DNA from 3 places in the Synechococcus sp. BS55D genome. Region 1 is predicted to be linked to each of the others. Evidence: predicted binding sites of a transcription regulator. Region 1 holds the regulator's gene; each other region holds the start of a gene.
What was found. The regulator NtcA, encoded in region 1, controls nitrogen genes in cyanobacteria. The targets are predictions, from matches to a motif close to GTANCNNNNGNTAC.
Positions count from the first base shown of each region.

Region 1 (7,048 bases):
CCACTCCTGAGGGCTGAGCCTTCATGAAGGGCGGCCATCCAGGCGCGAACCGGCCATGATCAGCCCACAACCGTTCACTCCGACCTGACGCCCGCCATGGATCCCCGCTTCCGGGTCGACCTGATTGCCGCGACACCCAACCCTCAGCAGTGTGTGTATGCCGGCATGCACCAGGACTACAGCGAGGGGTTCGTGGCCGCTGATCGGGAGCAATGGCCCGATGAAACGCGGGCCGGAGAAATCTGCGTGAAAAGACTCCTAGCCGGCGAGCGAGGCCATTACGGACCGCTCGAACATGCCCAGATCGTGCTCAACGTGGGCTGGTTCCCCCACTCGGTGATGCAACAGGCCCGCACCCACCGGGTGGGTGTGAGCTTCGATGTGCAGTCGATGCGCTACACCGGCGATCGCATCTGTAAAGCCGCCAACGGTGAGCTAGCACTTGAAGAGGTGTTTTACCTCCGGCCGGTGGGGGATTACAGCGATCGCCAGGGCAAGAAGTATGCCTACACCGCCGAAGAGCGCAGCAAGGATCTCGCCCTCTGCCGCGCGGCGGCGGAGCGCTATCGCGACCTGCTCGCCGCCGGCTTCGCCGAGGAGCACGCCCGCGGCATCCTCCCCTTCGACTACCGCCAGCATTTTGTGGTGAGCTTTTCGCTGCGGGCCTTCCTGCACTTCATGGATCTGCGCGCCAAGCTCGATGCCCAACAGGAAATCCGCGAACTGTGCGACCTGATGTGGCCGCACCTGCAGCAATGGGCCCCTGAATTCGCAGCCTGGTACGAAAAGAGTCGCCTCCATAAAGCCAGGCTGGCGCCCTGATCAGGTTGATCCCTGATCACACCTTCGCCAGCGTCACTCGCTCCGGTTGATGCTGGTATTTGCCTTGGCGGTCGCTGTAGGTGGTGTCGCAGGGATCACCCTCAAAGAAGAGAAGCTGACAGATGCCCTCATTGGCATAGATGCGGCAATCAGCACCGGAACTATTGCTGAATTCCAGAGTGAGATGTCCCTCCCAGCTCGCCTCCGCCGGGGTGGTGTTCACGATGATTCCTAGGCGCGCATAGGTGCTCTTGCCAAGGCAAATCACCGTGATATTCGCGGGCACCTTCATCTTTTCGAGGGCCACACCAAGCCCGTAGGAATGGGCCGGGAGGATGAAGTAATCACCATCCTCATCATGATGAAGCTCTGTGGGCTCCAGATTGGCCGGATTGAACCGCTTGGGATTCATCACCGTGCCCGGCACGTGCTTGAAGATCAGGAATTCCTGAGGTGACAGGCGCAGGTCGTAGCCATAGGAGGAACATCCGAAACTGAGCACCGGGCGCTGCTTTTGATCCGGCTCTAGGTGACGGACCAGCCCCGCCTGGAAGGGCTCAAGCATGCCGGCCTGAGCTTGTTCAGTAATCCAGCGATCGTTCTTGAGCATCAGAAGCCTCGGCGCAGTTCAGTGACCTGATCGGCAAGCCCCATCAAGAACTCGGGGATGGAGGGTCCGGTGACAATCACGTCCACCGAGCCGGGGCGGCGCTCCAGAGTCGCACGCACCTCCTCTTCGCTGAGGTAGCCCAAGGCAATGGCCAGCCCCAGCTCATCAAGCACCAGCTGATCGAGCTTGCCAGCCAGCAGCTCACGTCGGCAGACCTGCCAGACCTCCTCCACCGCCTCCTGCACAGCCTGACCCTGGTCAGCGGCAGGCCCATCGAGGCAAGTGGAGACAGCAGGCCGTAACCAGCCGAGCCGACCGCAGAGCGTCAGACGCCGCTCCGGACCTTGGTCGACCCCTCCCTTCAGGAACTGCACCACCAGCACACGACTGCCCAGACCGGCAGCACGCAACGCTTGACTGAGCACATTGGAAAAACTGCCGCGGTAGGGGGCGGTATGCACCTGCAGCTGACCCTCGGCTGCCACCAGATGGAGGGGTGCCCGGGGCGGCACAGGGGGCAAGGGCCGTAGACCCGCTCGCTCCAGTGCCCGGTGATCCGCAGTGCGCGGCTCGGTAGGGCGATGGCTGGAGCTCAGGCTGGCGGTCATTGATTCCTCACACGGCCGGCATGCCGGCAGAACCAAAATCTAGCGCCGGAGACGCAGCTCACAAGCCCCTGACACACCACTGATGGTGTTTGAGCGACCCGCCCGCTGGTGACAGCCGCCCTGTCAGGCTCAATGGCAGCGCTTCTGCGGTTGATGAGCAGCCACCAGTCCCCACTCCGTCACGACGGTCGCCATGCCGCCGCGCTGCGCCCCTTCGCGATCGAGTGGGATCCAATGGGCTTTGCCATCAGCTCCCTGATCGTGCGCACGGGCCGCACCGCCGTGCTCTGCAGTGTCAGCCATGAACAAGGTGTCCCGCGCTGGCGTCAGGGGGAAGGCAAGGGCTGGCTTAGTGCTGAATACAGGCTGCTTCCTGGTTCCACTCCCGAACGCCAAAACCGGGAGCTGCTCAAACTTTCGGGTCGCACCCAGGAGATCCAGCGCCTGATCGGCCGCAGCCTCAGGGCCTGCCTCGACATGGAAGCTCTGGGTGAAAACACGTTGCTGATCGATTGCGATGTGATCCAGGCCGATGCAGGCACGCGCACGGCCTCGATCACCGGCGCCTGGATAGCGCTTCAGCACGCCTGCAACCAACTCCTGACGAACGGGGTCATCACGCGTCAACCGGTCCGCCAGCAGGTGGCGGCCGTCTCCGTGGGTTTAGTGCAGGGAACCCCCCTGCTCGACTTGGACTACAGCGAGGACAGCCGGGCCGACGTGGACCTGAATGTGGTGATGGACGGCGAAGGGCGTCTGCTGGAGCTGCAGGGCACAGCGGAGGGAGCTCCGTTCAGTCGCAGCGCCCTCAACGGCCTCCTGGACCTCGCCGAACCAGGCCTGACGGAGTTAATGAAGCACCAACGCAGCGCCCTGAATCAACGCTGAATTTCGTGTGGGTTGCTACAAGGTGGAGCCAGGACCATCCGTAGCGTCCTGCCAACTGCAAAGCCGCCATGGTCGGAGCCACACGCGGCTTCAGCCGATATTCACCGCAGACCGCCTCCGTGACGGCCAGTGCCGGAGCAGGAGTCACCCTGGCGAACGCTCCGGCAGCCAACGCACGCACGCTGCTGGAAGTGATCCGTGATCTCGAAGGCGCGAGCACGGAGCTGGTGGAACGCGGCAAGACGATTTTCTTCCCCGGCGATCCCGCTGAACGGGTTTATCTGATCAGGCGCGGGGCGGTTCGCCTCTCCAGGGTCTACGAGTCCGGGGAGGAAATCACCGTGGCTTTGCTGAGGGAAAACAGCTTGTTCGGCGTGCTGTCCCTGCTGACCGGCCACCGCTCCGATCGCTTCTATCACTCCGTAGCATTCACTCGCGTGGAGATGGTCACGGCACCAGCTGCCTCGGTGCGCCAGGCGATTGAAGCCGATACCGGTGTTGGCCTGCTCCTGCTGCAGGGTCTCTCGAGCCGGATACTGCAAACCGAGACCATGATCGAAACCCTCACCCATCGGGACATGTCGTCCCGCCTAGTGAGTTTTCTGTTGGTGCTCTGCCGTGACTTCGGAGTGCCTGGCGATAAGGGAATCACCATTGACCTGCGCCTCTCGCACCAGTCGATCGCCGAGGCCATCGGCTCCACCCGGGTCACGATTACGCGCCTGCTCGGGGATCTGCGCAACTCTGGTCTGGTGGAGATCGACCGCAAGAAAATCACGGTGCTCGATCCAATCGCCCTGGCGAAACGCTTCAGCTGAGCGGGTCACGGGAGAAGATGGAGCCCGGACGGCCTCAGCTCGCCTTCCCTCGCCCTTGAATTCGTGACCGGCTGGCTGCTGATCCTCTCCCTGCTTGTGCTCGGTGGCGTGCTCGCCACCCTGGGGGATCGACTCGGCTCCAGGGTCGGGAAGGCCCGTCTCAGCCTGCTGGGCATGCGCCCCCGCCGCACCGCCGTGCTGATCACGGTGCTCACAGGGAGCCTGATCTCAGCGCTGTCCCTTGGGCTGATGCTGCTGGTGAGCCGCCAGCTGCGCGTGGGCCTCTTTGAACTGGATGCCTTGCAGAAGCGGCTGAATGACAGCCGCACGGCCCTGAAGAGCAGCCGCAGAGCCCAGAAGGAAGCCACCCGAGAACTGGCGCAGGCTCAGGAGCAACGGGAACGCACCCGACGGGATCTTGCGGAAGCGAAAGCAAAGGCAGAGACCTTGCGCCAAGTCTTGGTTCCCCTCAACCAGCAGCGGGAACGCCTGGAAGCAGAACGGGCTCGCCTCAGTCGCGACGTGCAGGCTCGGGATGCGGAAATCCGACGCACCGAAGCGGAGCTGGCCAGCGTGCGGCAGCGCATCAGCAACGGCGAGGCGGAGCTGCGCCAACTCGAGAAAAACGTGCTCGCACTGCGGCAGGGCAACGTGGTGCTGAGCAGCGGCCAGCCCCTGGCCACCGCCACCATGCGACTCGACAACCCCAGACAGGCGAAACAGGTGATTGATCAGCTGCTGCGGGAAGCGAACCTGCAGGCCTACCAGCAGGTCCTCCCTGGGGTAAAACCCGATCGACAGATCCTGCTGGTGCCGCGCAGTGACATCGAACGACTTGAAAAAACCATTCGCCAACCGGGCACCTGGGTGGTGAATGTGCGCTCGGCAGCGAATGTTCTGCTGGGCGAAAAGGTGGTGTATGCCTTCCCTGAAGCGCGTCCAAACACCCGCATCGTGAAAACCGGCGACGTGCTGGCCCGCACCTCCCTCGAACGCCGGGAAACTGAAGGACAAGCCGTACGCAATCGGCTCAACCTCCTGCTCGCCTCCGCCCTGGCGGAGGTCCAGCGCCGGGGATCCCTCAGTCAGGGACTTCAGTTTGACGCGACAGCCCTGAATAGCCTGGGCCAACAGCTCCTGAGCCGAGCACCATCCCGCGTGGAGCTTGAGGTCGTGGCCCTGCGCAGCAGCGACACAGCAGATCCGATCGTCGTGGAGCTGCGCCCCGTCAATGGGGTGCGCCCAAGCCAGGTCCCCGGCCCCACCTAAATGGCACGGCTCCTGGCCATCGACCCTGGCCGCAGCAAATGTGGCCTGGTGCTCTGCGACAGGGAACGCCACCAGGTGATTGCATCAGGCGTGTATCCAGTCGAGACAGTGCTCGGTCAGATCCGGCACTGGAGCAGCAGCAGTCCGATCGATCAGATCCTTCTTGGCAATGGCACCGGCAGCAGCCTCTGGCGTGAACGTCTGCAGGAGCAACTGCAGCTGGAACCTGAGCTCATGGACGAGCGGGGCACCACCCTGCGAGCGAGAGAGCGTTACTGGCAGCTATGGCCACCGCAAGGCTGGAGACGCTTGCTGCCTCGCGGGCTCGACCTGCCCCCTGTGGAGCTGGATGCCATTGCGGCTCTGGTGATGCTCGAAGACCACCTCGGCCGGCCCCTGGAATGGGCCTGCCCTCCACCGATTCAAAATCGCGCCCGAACGGTGAAGGTGTAATCGCCGCCAGGCTCGAGGTGATAGTCAGCCTTGACCAGAAATCGCTGGAGGGCGTCCTGGATCAAGGCCCTGCCGAGGGATGGCTCCACCGTCAGCTCGCCGCGATCAAAGGCCCAGCAGAACTGCCAAGCAAATCCGCCAGCCTGCACCTCCCCCTCCAGACATTGCTCCTGAAAGCTCTGACGCAACACCCTGAGATGGGCCGTTGTCACAGGAAGCGGACTCATGCGTCCGTCTCCGCGAGCTGGAGACCATTGAGCTGATTGCCAGCCCTCTCCAGACCCTGACGCTGAATCAAATCGAGCCCCTTGAGCACCGCTTCAAGAACGGTCTCCAGGAGCGGCTGTTCCTCTTTGCTGAAGCTGCCCAACACATGCGACACCGTGCGGGCGCGCCGCTCCTCGGGGGTGCGACCAGGGGCACCGATGCCGATCTTCAAGCGGGCGAAGTCCTGGGTGCCCAGATGCTGAATCGTGCTGCGCAGCCCGTTATGACCACCAGCACTGCCCTTGGCCCGCAGCCGCAGTCTTCCCAAAGGCAGATCCATGTCGTCGACGACCACCAGCAACTGGTTCACGTCTAGATCGAACCAATCGAGGGCGGCACGGATTGCCCGACCGCTGTCGTTCATGAAGGTCTGCGGCATCAGCAGGCGCAGACGCTCAGCCCCAAGGCCAAGCTCAGCCAGCTCCCCATGCAGCTTGGGCATGGAACGGAAGCGAGTGCCCTCGCGGCGAGCCATGGCCTCGAGGGCCATGAAGCCAACGTTGTGACGCGTGCCCGCGTAACGATCTCCGGGGTTACCGAGACCGACGACGAGGCGCAATTGGCCCCGATCCATCAGAGCTCAGGATTGGAGGCCTTGATGTCAGGAGAGGCGGTGTCGGCAGAGGCGCTATCCAATGAGGCGGTGCTAGAGATCGCCTTCACATCGTTCAGTTCGCCAGCTTCGGACAGGCCAGCTTCAGGCAGCTCTGGCTCAGCCATCGCCTTGTTGATCTCTCGCTCGAATTCCTTGGAAGCAGACTGAAAACCCTTGAGGGTTTTGCCAAGGGTCCGCCCCAGCTCCGGCAGGCGCTTGGGCCCAAACACAAGCAGGGCCACAGCACCAATGACGGCCATCTCAGGAAGGCCGATGCCGAAGACATTCATGGGCTTTCCTCAGCCGAGACCGTTCCAGTTGACGTTGATGCCCTCAAGGATCAGGGACTTGTTGTACAGCTGCAGGATCACCAGAAGGAAGACCAGGAACAGGGCCATGAACACGCCCATCACAGGAGTGGTTCCCCAGCCGGGCACCACCTTGCCGTACTCAGAGTTGAGGGGACGGAGGAGATCTCCCAGACGAGTGCGTTGAGCCATGGCGGGCTTGGTCTCGGGTGAGGTTCAGTCTCGATACTGTAGGGGCCACGGTCCTGATCGGGCCGAACCTGTCGAGAGATGTGATGGAAACCTCCTCCCCGGCCCTTTCCGTGGCGATCGCCGTGCTGGCCGTGCTGCTCGGGCTGACCGGGTTCGGCGTCTACACAGCCTTTGGACCTCCCTCCAAGCAGCTGGACGATCCCTTCGACGATCACGAC
Region 1 covers NZ_PHQT01000001.1:665,591-672,638, reverse strand. The annotation lists gene CWE16_RS03255 (thioredoxin domain-containing protein) at 1-10, shown strand, start outside; gene thyX (FAD-dependent thymidylate synthase) at 97-822, shown strand; gene dcd (dCTP deaminase) at 839-1,432, opposite strand; gene CWE16_RS03240 (cob(I)yrinic acid a,c-diamide adenosyltransferase) at 1,432-2,040, opposite strand; gene rph (ribonuclease PH) at 2,194-2,928, shown strand; gene ntcA (global nitrogen regulator NtcA) at 2,997-3,746, shown strand; gene CWE16_RS03225 (DUF3084 domain-containing protein) at 3,810-5,015, shown strand; gene CWE16_RS03220 (pre-16S rRNA-processing nuclease YqgF) at 5,016-5,468, shown strand; gene CWE16_RS03215 (DUF3146 family protein) at 5,438-5,695, opposite strand; gene pth (aminoacyl-tRNA hydrolase) at 5,692-6,309, opposite strand; gene CWE16_RS03205 (TatA/E family twin arginine-targeting protein translocase) at 6,309-6,620, opposite strand; gene psbH (photosystem II reaction center phosphoprotein PsbH) at 6,630-6,830, opposite strand; gene psbN (photosystem II reaction center protein PsbN) at 6,914-7,048, shown strand, end outside.

Region 2 (7,048 bases), 450 kb from region 1:
GTCAAATACACCCAGCGCCACATTGGTCCGGCCTGGCCCGCCGGCCGCACCCTCCGGGAGCGAGTCGGTTCCTGCCGAGACCTGGCCATGCTGATGATCGAATGCTGCCGCTGTGTGGGTCTGCCAGCTCGCTTCGTGAGCGGTTACCACCTGGTGGATCCGGCCCCGGAACAGTACGACCTGCATGCCTGGGCGGAGGTGTATTTGCCCGGTGCCGGCTGGCGAGGCTTCGATCCAAGCGGCAGCGGCGCCATCGATGATCGCTACATCGTGCTGGCCAGTTCCTCAAGACCCGAGCTCACAGCAGCGGTAACCGGCAGTTTCAGTGGGCCGCCGAACACCGCCAGCGACCTGAGCTGGAGCATCGAAGCGGAGATTGATGGCTGTGGCCTGCAGCTTCGAGGGGAACATGGGCAGGAGCCTGATTCCAGGCAAGCTCAGGCCGCCTGAACCAGTGGCGCCAAACCATGCAAACGCGGCCGAGGGGCTGCGGTGGAGGTGATGGCAAACAGCTTGGGAATTTGGCGGCTGTTGTAAACGCGGAATTCACGCACGAGCGACGCACCGGTCTCACGCAGGGCCTGGTTGAGCACCACCGAACCCTCAGGATCCGACACGGAGCGATGAAAGGTGCCCTTCGGGATGCGCAGGATGTCACCACCGCTCTCCAGACGCACGATGTGGAAAGGCACCTTCCAGCTGAGATTCACCAGATAGAAGGTGCGACCACCACTGGCAGCCAACAGGTTGTCTTCCTGATGGGGGTGGAGATAGAACTGCCAGGCGCCGCTCTCAGGATCATTGGGGGGGCTGACGGCCGGACCGCTGTGGATCACCAGATCGCGGGCATTGGAGTCAGCGACGGTGACATCAAAGAAGCGCACCGCCGGCGTGTCGCGAAAGCGTTCGTAGGAGAGCAGTTCGAACACGGTGAGAGGTGGGCCGTAGAGCTAAAGCCTTTGTAAACGGCTGAAAAGCAACCGATGGTGCCAGATGCAACCGATTCCCAAGCCGGCGTTCAGCCGCCGAGATAGGCCATCTCGGCGCGCTCCGGATCGGTCTGCACCTGGAGACTGCGCTCTTCGCTGTAGCGATCCATGCGCGCTGACCAGTGATCCCTCAGCGCCACGACCAGCGACTCGGCATCAGGGTGAGGCTCAAGCCAGGGCCGGAGATTGAGCCCGGTCGATGCAAACAGACAAGTGAACAGCTGGCCATCAGCGGTGATCCGGGCCCGATTGCAATCAGAGCAAAACGGCTCGCTCACAGAGGCGATCATCGCCACCACGCCGGCTCCATCTCGGTAACGCCAACGCCGGGCCGTGCCCCCTGCTGGCCGACCCAGGGGCTCCAGGGGCCAAACCGCTTGCAGTTGGCGGAGCATCTCCGCCGCCGGCATGACCTGATCGCCGCTCCAGCCGTTCCGATGCCCCACATCCATGAACTCGATCAGGCGTAGTTCCAGCCCTTGGTCACGTGCGAAGGCAGCCAAGGGCAGCAGCTGATCCTCATTGCGACCCCGTTGGATCACGCTGTTGAGCTTGAGTGCACCCAAACGAGGGTCAAAGCCAGCCTCACGGGCCACCACAATCGCCTCACGCACCGCAGCGAGGGCGCGGGAACCGGCCTCGCCCACCTCTGGCAATCCAGCCATGGCGGCCACCACACCGGCATCGAGGCCATCGAGGCTGAGAGTGATCCGATCCAGACCAGCTCGCCGCAGACGCTCAGCCCTGGCTTGATCCAGGAGCAAGCCATTGCTGGTGAGAGCCACCTCCTCCAGTTGCGACAGTGGATCGCCTGGCTGTTGTCGCCGCAGGCGAATCGCCTCAAGCAAAGGCTCCAGCTGGTCACTGAGCAAGGGTTCACCACCGGTGAGGCGCAGGGAGCGAACCCCAAGGCGACAGCAGGCCTCAATCAGCGCCAGGCGCTGCGACTGACTCAGCAACCCGCTCACCTCCCTGTGGTCGGGCTGGCAATAGGAACAGGCGAGATTGCAACGGGCCGTCAACGACAGACGCAGCACCTGAAGAGGGCGCTGCCTGCGGTCCGTCACCAACTCAGAACTCACCATCAGTCAACGCTGCCAGATCAGCGGGATGGTTGGCATTGAGCAGCTGCTCTGGAGGCAGAAAAAAGGAGCGGTGGGGAATCAGGTCCAACCAATCGTGCCAGCGATGGCAGCCGCGACCTAACTGCCGCTCGAGTGCAGCGTGGGAGCCAGCCATACCGGGATAAATCCCAAGCAGGGGCTGCTGCCGTTCGCCGTCATGCGCCACCAAGGCCGCGTGCTCCTGTTCCCGCCAGGCGACCAACAGCGTGTCCAGCGCAGGGGAGGTGAGGTAAGGCAAATCGATCGGCAGCACCAACCAGGCCTCATCGACCCGAGCGGAAAACACGGCAGCAAAAGCCTGCAAAGGTCCGGCAGGAGGCCATGGCTCAGGCAGCACCAACAAATCCGGAAAACGCGAAGCAAGGTGCTCGCGATGTCGGGGATGACCTGACAGCACTAGCACCTGCAGACCCAGAGCCCTCGCCATGGCCACGGTGTTGTCAATCCAGGTCCCGCCCCTGGGATGGGGCAACAGCGCTTTGTCAGCACCCATGCGACGGCTGGCCCCTCCGGCGAGAACACACGCACGTAGCAGTCGCGGCACAACAGAGGCTCGGATCACCGTCACTTAGCACCGCCGCAGGGGGGCAATTCCGTAACAACAGCGACCAGGGAGATGGCGGGGAGGTGGTGCAATAGCCAGGCGGTTTGCATTGGCGCCGCAACTGAAATCCTGGGCGCTGCCTTTTCCGAAGCCGGGGTTTGATCCTTCCTCATCCACAACCCCATGCTTGGCGATCTTTGGTCGTTCCAAGGGAGATATCGAACGCTTCATCTCACTTGGTTCGCCTTTTTTCTCACCTTTGTTGTCTGGTTCAACCTGGCGCCCCTGGCCACCACGGTGAAGGCGGATTTCGGACTCAGTGTTCCCCAGATCCGCACCCTGGCGATCTGCAACGTGGCATTGACCGTGCCCGCTCGCATCCTGATCGGGATGCTGCTCGACAAGTTCGGCCCACGCATCACCTACTCCACCTTGCTGGTGTTCGCAGCCATTCCCTGTCTGATGTTCGCTGGAGCACAGGATTTCAACCAACTGGTGGTGGCCCGTCTCCTGCTCTCGATCGTGGGTGCGGGTTTTGTGATCGGGATCCGCATGGTGGCTGAATGGTTCCCACCCAAGGAGATCGGCCTGGCAGAGGGGATCTACGGTGGTTGGGGCAACTTCGGCTCCGCCTTCTCGGCCCTTACCTTGGTGATCGTGGCCGGCTGGCTGTCATTGTCCGGCGGCTTCGAACTACCGGGCGGCGAAATCCTGAACTGGCGCGGTGCCATCGCCCTCACCGGCATCATCTCCGCGGTGTACGGCTTCATCTATTACGCCAACGTCAGTGACACACCTCCTGGCAAGGCCTATCAGAAGCCGGCCAAGTCAGCGGGCCTTGAGGTCACATCCATGAAGGATTTCTGGGGTCTGCTGGGCATGAACGTGCCCTTCGCGGCCATCCTCTGCGTGCTCTGTTGGCGTCTCCAGAAAGTTGGCTTTCTGAATGCCGGCACCTATCCCCTGGCGTTGGTTGCGGTGCTGATCTGGTTCATCTTCCAGACCTGGGGAATCATCCGCACCAACCGTGAGCTGATCCTTGGCACCAAGACCTACCCCAAGGAGGATCGCTACGAGTTCAAACAGGTGGCCATCCTGGAGCTCACCTACATCGTCAACTTCGGTTCCGAGCTGGCCGTGGTGTCGATGCTGCCTGCTTTCTTCGAAAGCACCTTCGGTCTACCCAAGGCCACGGCAGGCATTCTGGCCTCCTGCTACGCCTTCGTGAACTTGATCGCCCGCCCCGGTGGCGGACTGATCTCCGATCGGCTCGGGAGTCGCAAAGGCACGATGGGCTTCCTCACCATCGGCCTGGGCATCGGCTATTTGGTGATGAGCCTGATCAAGCCAGGAACCTTCAGCGGCACTGCCGGCATCGCCATCGCCGTTTTGCTCACCATGGCCTGCTCCTTCTTTGTGCAAGCCGGTGAAGGTGCCACCTTCGCCATGGTGCCCCTGGTCAAGAAGCGGGTCACCGGACAGATCGCTGGCATGGTGGGTGCCTACGGAAACGTCGGAGCCGTGGCCTACCTGACGATCTTCAGCCTCCTGCCCATCTGGATGGGTGGTGATGCGAAGGATCCCTCACCCGAAATCGTGGCGGCCTCCAACAGTGCCTTCTTCCAGGTTCTGGGGATCGCTGGCCTGATCGTGGGCTTCCTCTGCTACTTCTTCCTCAAAGAACCCAAGGGATCCTTTGCTGAAGAGCATGCCGATGAGGCTGCACTGGCAAAGGTCTGATCAAACCGCGCCTCAACAGGCTGCACTCGTGGGGAGCCCAACAGGGCTCCCGCTTTTGTTGGCACATCGATCCCGATCATGTCCCAGCGCTGGTTAACTCAGCGCCAACATCCCTCTCGCCATGGCTGAGCCGACGACCAACCAACACAGCCAGTGTCCATACTGCGGAGTGGGCTGCGGTCTTGAGCTCCTGCCGCCGGGAGAAGCCGGAAAGGCCGTGAAACGCGATGCTGAAGGCACACCGATGTGGAGCTCCCGCGGTGATCGAGACCATCCCTCCAGCCTCGGGCAGGTTTGCATCAAAGGGGCCACGGTGGGAGAAACCCTGGCCCGAGGTCGACTGAATCAACCTCTCTATCGCGCCAGTCTCGACCAGGATTTTCAGCCGATCGACTGGGATCAGGCCCTGGATCTGCTTGAAGGTCGAATTCGTAGCACCCTTGCCGGCAAGGGGCCCCAGGCGATCGCCATGTATGGCTCAGGCCAGTTCCACACCGAGGACTACTACCTCGCCCAGAAACTGCTGAAAGGAGCCCTGGGCACCAACAACTTCGATGCCAACTCCCGGCTGTGCATGAGTTCTGCGGTGGCCGGCTACACCCGCAGCCTCGGTTCCGACGGCCCCCCCTGCTGTTATGAGGATCTCGATCAATGCGCGGTCGCCGTCCTGATCGGCACCAATACGGCTGAGTGCCATCCGGTGCTGTTTCAGCGTCTGCTCAAGCGCAAAAAACGAGACCCCAAGGGCCTCACGATCGTGGTGGTCGATCCCCGGGCGACCGATACAAGCAGGATCGCCGATCACCATCTGGCCATTGCCCCCGGCACCGATCTCGCACTGCTGCATGGTCTTGCTCGACTGATCGTTCAGGACAACGGCTTCGACAGTGACTTCATCGATGAGGCCACGGAAGGCTTCGCCGCCTATGCGAAGACCATCAGAACCTGGACTCCAGCCAAGGTGGCCGCACTCTGCGGAATCAGCGAAAAAGAACTGCGACAGGTCGCCAGGCTCTGGAGTCGCAGCCAGGGGGTGCTCAGCCTTTGGTCCATGGGTGTCAACCAACGGCGAGAGGGCACCGCCGTTGTGAGCGGCATCATCAACCTGCATCTGCTGACAGGGCAGATCGGCAAGCCGGGGGCCGGCCCCTTCTCGCTGACTGGCCAACCGAACGCGATGGGGGGGCGAGAGGCCGGCGGCCTGGCCCATCTGCTTCCGGGATATCGCCTGGTGAGCAATCCCGAGCACAGAAGCGAACTCGAGCGGGCCTGGGGTCTTCCGGAGGGCTCGATCCAGCCGACCCCGGGCCTGACCGCCTGGCAGCAGGTGGAGGCGATGGAGCGGGGCGAGCTGGATCTCTGGTGGGTGGCAGCCACCAACCCGTTGGTGAGCATGCCCAACCTAGAGCGGGTGAAGGCGGCCATGAAGCGCTGCCCCATGGTGGTGGTGAGTGAGGCCTACGCCGACACAGAGACCTCCCATTACGCCCATTTGCTGCTGCCCGCAGCGCAGTGGAGTGAGAAGGCTGGTGCGATGACCAACTCAGAACGGCGCGTGACCTTCTGCCCCGCCTTCCGGCCCCGGCACGGTACGAGCCGTCCTGACTGGGAGGTGTTTGCTGAGCTGGGACGACGTCTGGGATTCGTCGAGCAATTCAGCTATGTCTCCTCTGCAGAGGTGTATGCGGAATTCACAGCGCTCACCGCGGGCCGGGTCTGCGACATGTCGGGGCTCAGCCATCAACTCCTGGCGCAGCATGGGCCGCAGCAGTGGCCCTTCGAAACCGGACGCGAACCCAGCAACAGCTCCCGGCGGCTCTACAGCGACCATCACTTCCCCACCAGCAGTGGACGGGCTCGCTTTCACGCCGAAGACCCCCTCGGCCTGGCCGAACCGCCCTGCGAGATGTATCCGCTGGTGCTGTGCGTGGGCCGCTACCTAGGGCAGTGGCACACCATGACGCGCACCGGCAAGGTGGAGCGCTTGCGAGCAATGCATCCAGAACCGCGCCTGGAAATGCATCCGGAAGACGCAGCCCGCTTCTGCATCGAAGCCGATGGCCTGGCGGCCATCAGCTCACGGCGGGGCACCCTCACCGCCCGCGTCACCATCAGTGAGCGCATTCGCAGGGGGTCGGTATTTCTGCCGATGCACTGGGGATTCAGTCAGGACAATGCCTGTGAAGCCAACGCGCTGATGCACGAGCTGGCTTGCCCAGTCTCCAAACAACCGGAACTGAAGGCAACTGCCGTGGTGGTGGCCCCTGCAGTGTCGGTGGTCAAACCGATCGAACAGGACAGCCGGCGCTTGGATGCACTGCGACGCTGGCTCAGCCCAGCACTTCGCTGAACGCCGCCTCCAGATTCTGATGATCGTGGCCGGGCCGAGCCAGCTTGCAAAGCGCGAAACGCTCCAGTTCACTCAGACCAGCCCAACGGTCGAGCGCGAGGGGAATCCGCCTCCGCTGAGCCGCCTCCAACAACAGGTCCGGCAGCTGGTCAGAGCATTGCCAAGGCTCTGCAATGGCGACGGGCAGGTCAGTCACCATTCCGTCGGCCATCGCAGCGGTGCAGAGGCGCAAATGATCCCTCAACAGGTCAAGAGCCTTTGAATCATCAGCCCAGTCCACCAGCTCCTGGCGTTGCTGCTG
Region 2 covers NZ_PHQT01000001.1:219,689-226,736, forward strand. The annotation lists gene CWE16_RS01130 (transglutaminase family protein) at 1-450, shown strand, start outside; gene CWE16_RS01135 (redox protein) at 438-929, opposite strand; gene CWE16_RS01140 (GTP 3',8-cyclase MoaA) at 1,019-2,074, opposite strand; gene CWE16_RS01145 (molybdenum cofactor guanylyltransferase) at 2,061-2,681, opposite strand; gene CWE16_RS01150 (MFS transporter) at 2,841-4,397, shown strand; gene CWE16_RS01155 (molybdopterin oxidoreductase family protein) at 4,519-6,747, shown strand; gene CWE16_RS01160 (nitrate reductase associated protein) at 6,728-7,048, opposite strand, start outside.
Region 2: CWE16_RS01145 (molybdenum cofactor guanylyltransferase) is a predicted target of NtcA. The motif match lies at 2,709-2,722, and genes of this name have one in related genera.

Region 3 (7,048 bases), on a different contig from region 1:
GAGCGCCCACCACCACATGCGAGTGATCGGGGGCGTTCTCGAGCGCGAAGCCAGCCAGATGCTGGAGTGCTGGTTCAGGCAGCGGCGGCGGCGGTCTGTTTGAAACGGGGCAATTCCGTTTCAAACAGATTGAGCAGACGATCGACGTTTTCGGGAGTGGAGTTGTAACCCATCAAGCCAATTCGCCAGATCTTGCCGGCCAACACACCTAATCCGCCACCCACCTCGATGCCGTGGTTGTTCAGGAGGTGCTGACTGAAAGCCTTGCCATCGACACCTTCAGGAATTCGCACGGTGGTGAGGGTGGGCAGGCGCAGCTCCAGGGGTGCATGCATGACCAAGCCGAGACCTTCAAGACCGGACCAGAGGGCCTCGGCATTGCGGCGATGGCGGGCCCAGGCCTGTTCAAGACCCTCTTCGGCAAGAAGCCGAAGTGCCTCGCGCATCCCAAAGTTCATGTTCACGGGCGCCGTGTGGTGATACACCCTGTCGCTTCCCCAGTACTGATTCAGCAGGGACACGTCGAGGTACCAATTGGGCACCGTGGTGGTGCGGGCCGAGAGCTTCTGTTCGGCCCGCGGTCCCATCGTGAAAGGACCAAGTCCGGGCGGACAACTCAGACCTTTCTGACTGCAGCTGTACGCGAGGTCGACTTTCCAGGCATCCAGATGCAGCGGAACTCCACCCAAGGAGGTGACCGTGTCGAGGAGCAGGAGGCAATGGTGCTTGCGGCAGAGATCCCCGACACCTTCCATGGGTTGGCAGATCCCTGTGGACGTTTCTGCATGAACCATCGCCAGAATCGCCGGGCGATGTTCGATCAGAGCGGCTTCGAGCTCATCGAGAGAGAACGCTTCTCCCCAGGGCTTCTCGATCACCCGGACATCGGCCTGGTAGCGGCCGGCCATATCAACAAGACGAAGGCCGAAATAACCCTTGACAGCCACCAGCACCCGATCGCCAGGCTCAACGGTGTTGGCCAGGGTGGCTTCCATGGCGGCACTACCAGTACCGCTCATCGGAAGGGTGAGCCGGTTGTCGGTTTGCCAGGCGTAGCGAAGCAATTCCTGTACTTCACCCATCAGCTCCACATAAAGCGGATCGAGATGACCGATCGGTGTGCGGGACAGGGCCTCCAGCACGGTCGGATGGGCATTGGAAGGGCCAGGACCAAGCAAGAGCCGATCTGGCGTTGCGATCGGAGCCAGATCTCGGCGATGGCTCGAATCAATCTGGAGATGGGAGGGCGCTATCGCCAAGGACTGACGGGAAAATCGTTGGCGAAAAGCCTACGCAGTCATCCCTCCATCAGGGGAGGAGATGAGGGAATGCAACGGCCTAACGCTGGCGAACGTCGGTGGCCGCCAGACCGGAGGCCATGTGCTCGAAGGGCTGACGCACCACTGGGCAGCGATCAAACTCCACCCCCTCAGCCACCAGTCGCTCACAAAGCACATCGCCCAAGAGAACAATGCTGCGAACCGTGGGTCCCGTCGGTACTCCGAGACTCTTGTACGTGTCGTCAAGACCGTTGAGCACCCGCTCATTCAGGATGGTGCTGTCTCCTGCCACCAGGGCGTAGCTGGCGTAGCGCAGGAAGTAATCCATGTCTCGCAGGCATGCTGCGAGACGCCGGGTGGTGTAAGCGTTGCCCCCAGGAAGCAGCAGCTCAGGGTCGTCAAGGAAGAGACGCTGACTGGCCTCTCGGACGATTTCAGCCGCCTCACGGTTGATCAGTTCGACAGCCTTGAGCCTGAGGGCTGATTCGGAGAGATAGCCATCGATGCTGTCCATGGCGGAGCGATCGAGATAACGACCGAGCTGGTCGTATCGACCGATCAACCCGGTGATGGCATCACGCATGGCTCAGGCTTGAACAGTGTCAAACTGGAAAGTAACACCAGCTTTCCCAGCAGAACGCTCTCTGCAGCAGCGTTATGGGCAAGTTGACAGAAACGGTTACTAACGGGGAGGAGTGGAACAGGCTCCACGGCCTTCATCAACGGGTTGATGCCGTGATGCGGTGAGCATTCAGAAAGCGCAGAGGGAGCCAAAAAGGAAGCCGTCCCAATGGATCAAGCCGTCCCAAGACGATCGAGGCGGCATCGGCGCGAAGCTAAAAATGTACCTATTGATACAAAACGAGTCCCAGGGGCTGACTACGGTCCGCCCTGACTATTGGCCCCCTGCCATCTTTTGCACCCATGGGCAAGACCGCACAGGACGTTCTCCGTCAGATCAAGGACGAAGGGATTGAGCTGATCGACCTCAAATTCACTGATCTTCACGGGAAGTGGCAACACCTGACCGTCTGCGCCGACATGGTGGACGAGGCGGCCTTCAGCGAAGGACTGGCGTTTGACGGATCCTCCATTCGCGGCTGGAAGGCGATCAATGCCTCCGATATGGCGATGGTTCCCGATCCCGCCACCGCCTGGATCGATCCCTTTTATCGCCACAAAACCCTGAGCCTGATCTGCTCGATTCAGGATCCGCGCACGGGGCAGGCCTATGACCGCTGCCCGCGCGCACTCGCTCAGAAAGCACTCGCCTATCTGGCTGGCACTGGCCTTGCTGACACGGCTTTCTTCGGACCTGAGCCTGAGTTCTTCCTGTTCGACGACGTTCGCTACAACTCCAGCGAGGGTGGCTGCTTCTACAGCGTCGACACCATCGAGGCCGGTTGGAACACAGGCCGCCTGGAGGAAGGCGGAAACCTGGCTTACAAAATTCAAACCAAAGAGGGCTACTTCCCTGTTGCCCCCAACGACACCGCCCAGGACATTCGTTCCGAGATGCTGCTGATGATGGGGCAGCTGGGTGTTCCGATCGAGAAGCACCACCACGAAGTGGCCGGCGCCGGTCAGCACGAGCTCGGCATGAAATTCGCCGAACTCATCCAGGCAGCCGACAACGTCATGACGTACAAGTACGTCGTGAGAAATGTCGCCAAGAAATACGGCAAGACAGCCACATTCATGCCCAAGCCAGTGTTTAACGACAACGGCAGCGGCATGCACGTCCACCAGAGCCTCTGGAAAGGTGGTCAGCCCCTTTTCTTCGGAGAGGGCACCTACGCCAACCTCTCCCAGACCGCCCGCTGGTACATCGGCGGCATCCTCAAGCACGCCCCCTCCTTCCTGGCCTTCACCAACCCGACCACCAACAGCTACAAGCGCCTGGTTCCCGGATTTGAAGCGCCCGTTAATCTGGTGTATTCGGAGGGCAACCGCTCAGCAGCGGTGCGCATCCCGCTCACCGGCCCAAGCCCCAAGGCCAAGCGCCTGGAATTCCGCTCCGGTGATGCCCTTGCCAATCCCTACCTCGCCTTCAGCGCGATGATGATGGCTGGCATTGACGGCATCAAAAACCAGATCGACCCTGGCGAAGGGGTGGACGTTGACCTGTTCGAACTTCCGGCCGATCAGCTCGCCAATATCGCCACGGTGCCGGCATCCCTCAACGGCGCCCTTGAAGCCCTCAACGCTGATAAGCACTACCTCATGGAAGGAGGTGTCTTCAGCGAAGACTTCATCAACAACTGGATCGATCTCAAATATGAGGAGGTGCAGCAATTGCGCCAGCGCCCTCATCCCCATGAGTTTGTGATGTACTACGACGCCTGATCAAAGGGAGTTGGTCAAAGGCAATAGGACGAACGGGGGGCTTTGCCCCCCGTTTTTTTGGGTTCAGCGATGCCTCAACTGGGCCAAAGCGCTGTCATGGAGATGCCGACAATGATCCTGGCGTCGAGACCATGCCCTCTGCTGCGCGATCGCATTGCGCTGATCAAGGGCATCGGGATGGGTCTCGATCTGGGCGAGCCCTGCCTCACGCCGACGACGTTCATGGGCATGGTGATCTGACCAGGAGACAAATTCGACGGCCGCACGACGGCGACGATCGAGAACGTTGACCGAATGAACATCAGACATTGCAAATCTCCTCTTTCACTGAACTCAGTCTGTAGCAACCGCTACAGAATCTCGCATTACTACACGAATCTTTCCAGCCAATTGATCAGCCAGGCACGAAAGCCACAGAGAGGGCGGTCAGTGAGCTGGAATGGACAACCTTTGGCCCGCAGGCACCCTCGATGGCGACGCCCAGCATCACCGAGATCGCCTACCGCACCCTTCAACAGAGCCGCAGCATCGCCGGCCTGGCTCACAAGGAATTCAGCACCAGGCTGATGGAATGGGTCGCGCCGGACGCCGTACCAAGCACGGAAACCGTGCCAGAGGCAATGTTCATGGAGCTGCGTCGCTCCCTCGCCTCCCTGGAGGACACCGACTGGCAGGAGGCCGAATCCGGGCTCTATCCCAAACGTCAGCTGTTCGACCAGCCCTGGATCGACTGGGCGGCCCGCTACCCCCGTCTCTGGCTGGACCTTCCCTCCACCTGGATGCGTCGCCAAAAGAGAAATGTCCGCGACCTCCCGGATGAGGCAAGCGAAACGCTCTACCCCGACTACTACCTACAGAACTTCCACCATCAAACCGACGGTTACCTGAGTGATCACTCCGCGGAGCTCTATGACCTCCAAGTGGACATCCTGTTCAATGGCGCAGCCGATGCGATGCGCAGGCGTGTCCTGGCACCTCTCCTCCGCGGTCTGCGTCGCTTTGAGGACCGCCCTGCAGCCAGCCTCAGGGTCCTCGATGTGGCCACGGGAACGGGTAGAACCCTGCATCAGATCCGTGCAGCCCTGCCTGAAGCGACTCTGACTGGCATCGACCTCTCGGAGGCGTATCTGAGGCAGGCCAACCGATGGCTCAACCAGGGGCGCCAAGGTCTGGTGCAACTCCTGAAGGGCAATGGCGAACAGCTTCCCTTCGCAGATGGAAGCATGCAGGCCGTCACCTGCGTGTTTCTGCTCCACGAGCTACCAGCCCAAGCCAGACAGGCTGTGTTGGAGGAGTGCTATCGCGTCCTGGAACCCGGTGGTGTTCTGGTGCTGGCCGATTCGATTCAGTTGGCCGACTCACCGCAGTTCAGCGTGGCGATGGAAAACTTCCGCCGCGCTTTCCACGAGCCTTATTACGCCGATTACATCCGTGATGACATCGAAGCGCGTCTCAGCCAAGCCGGCTTCCGTGGCATCACCGGCGAGTCTCACTTCATGGCAAGGGTCTGGTCGGCCAGCAAAGGGGCATAGGCATTCCCTGACATGTGCGCTTGCGCACGGAGTCGCGCCCCATAGGGTGCCCCTAACCCTCGTGGGGTCCATGTCCAATCCTTTCCGTCTGCGCTGGCTTCAGGGCTGGACCTTCCAGCTCGTTCTGATGGAAGGGAAGGTTCAGGTGGAAGCCCATGGCTTTGGCATCTGTCTCAGGACAGCTCTGTTTCCGGGCGAGAGCCCCCAGGCAGCTGCCGACAGGCTCGTGCTTGCCGAGGACAAGCGCAGGCGCGCCCTGCATCAAGCTTGGATCCGCGGTCAGGACCTCACGCGCAGTGCCACGGACGAGGCCCCAGCTCTGGAAGAGGCGCGTCAGGAGGCACCCGGGTCCCTAGTGGTGGTCCACCCCCAACCCCTAGCAGCCTGACAGCCTGGCAGCTTGAGAGGCGCCACTTAAAGGCGAGCCAGTAGCCAACCCAGCAGCAATCCCGGACCACCCCAGCGCATCGCTCTCCAGAACCACCATCCCGACGGTGCTGGCCTGAAGACCTCGTGACTCGGCTGACCCTCAAGAACCTGACGCATCAGGGCAGAGCGCTGACGCCAGCGCAAACGCTGATGACGTCCCAGACGTTGTGAAGGGCGCATCATCAGTTGGCGTTCCAGCGTCAACCAGAAGGCCAGACGCTTCAGGGAGCCGGAGGGCGTCCGGAGACAGTTCCTTCGTGCGTGACGGTTTCGACGGGGGCAGAGGCCTCGGGCGGATGTCATGCCTTCGCGCGCACGCTGCTAGCGCCAGGATAGAAACAGCTTTGCCCACCGCCATGGCCACCCGCAGCCCAGCCCCCTGGCCTGATGAAGCACCGCCTCTCGCCCAGGAACTGCATGGCCAATTGCGACTGGATGATCGCGACTGGCACCGATTGAAAAGCAACGCCGATCGTCGTGCTGCTGAACTGCTCTCAGGAGCACTGGTGCAACTTCTTCAGGGCGGGGAGAGGGCCGATGTGGAGGCTCTGATCAACCAGGGACTGCTCTGGCTCAGGCGGGAACTGAAGGACCCAGGCTGTCCCCAGCACCGCTGACCACGGGAGCAGGCGTTTGATAGCGCCTGCAGGCCAGCTGAAGGCGATTGCCGCGCCGGCTCCAGCGCACGTCATCGAAACACTGATGAATCAGAAACAGGCCTCGCCCCTGATTGGCGTCCAGACGATCGGGAAGGGAAGCGGAACGGGCCTGAGGCGGTAGCCCAATCCCTTCATCCTGGATCTGCCAGATCAACCAGTTGGGCGTGAGGATGCGGCGCACACGCAAACATTTGGATGGATCGCCTGCGTTGCCGTGGCGCACAGCATTAACGAGAGCCTCCTGAAGACCCAGCTGAAGGCGACAGCAGGTGTCAGGACAGGAGACAGGCTCTAACAAGATCTCCAGCAGTGGGCTGAGCTGGAGTGTCGAGGGAAGGATGAAGTCGGCCCAGCGGAACACAGGAGCGGCACCGATGGACTGCAACAACAACTGCAGCGGATCGACGGACCTATGCCCGGATGCCATCGGAAACGCTGCACTCTTTTTCGACCATACCGGGATGCGGGAGGGTTGCCACTACCGGCTTGCAGTGGAGCGACGGGCCTGCAGAGATGGGTGGTCAAGCAGGGCGTCCATCAGACGCACGCCGCGGAGTTGATTAATCAGGGGCATGTGACCTTCTGGAGCATCCATGGCCCACTGAAAAGCGCCCGGATAACGCGTCCAAACTCCCTCATGCTTCCAGCCAATCCGTGGCCAGAGCCGTTCGTAGCGACCATCAAGACCAGCGAGCAGCCTGGCCTGAACACTGAAGCCGAAACGCCCCTGGGAATAGGCCATCCAAAGCCGGTCAAGGGTGGCGAGATCCAGCCCCTCCATCGCCGGGACTTCACTGAAATA
Region 3 covers NZ_PHQT01000002.1:216,246-223,293, reverse strand. The annotation lists gene CWE16_RS04790 (nucleoside deaminase) at 1-103, shown strand, start outside; gene CWE16_RS04785 (pyridoxal-phosphate-dependent aminotransferase family protein) at 75-1,259, opposite strand; gene CWE16_RS04780 (allophycocyanin subunit beta) at 1,339-1,863, opposite strand; gene glnA (type I glutamate--ammonia ligase) at 2,205-3,626, shown strand; gene CWE16_RS04770 (hypothetical protein) at 3,690-3,935, opposite strand; gene CWE16_RS04765 (class I SAM-dependent methyltransferase) at 4,097-5,158, shown strand; gene CWE16_RS04760 (copper-binding protein) at 5,229-5,546, shown strand; gene CWE16_RS12000 (hypothetical protein) at 5,573-5,890, opposite strand; gene CWE16_RS04750 (DUF6439 family protein) at 5,944-6,204, shown strand; gene CWE16_RS04745 (ATP-binding protein) at 6,161-6,673, opposite strand; gene CWE16_RS04740 (GUN4 domain-containing protein) at 6,725-7,048, opposite strand, start outside.
Region 3: glnA (type I glutamate--ammonia ligase) is a predicted target of NtcA. The motif match lies at 2,125-2,138, and genes of this name have one in related genera.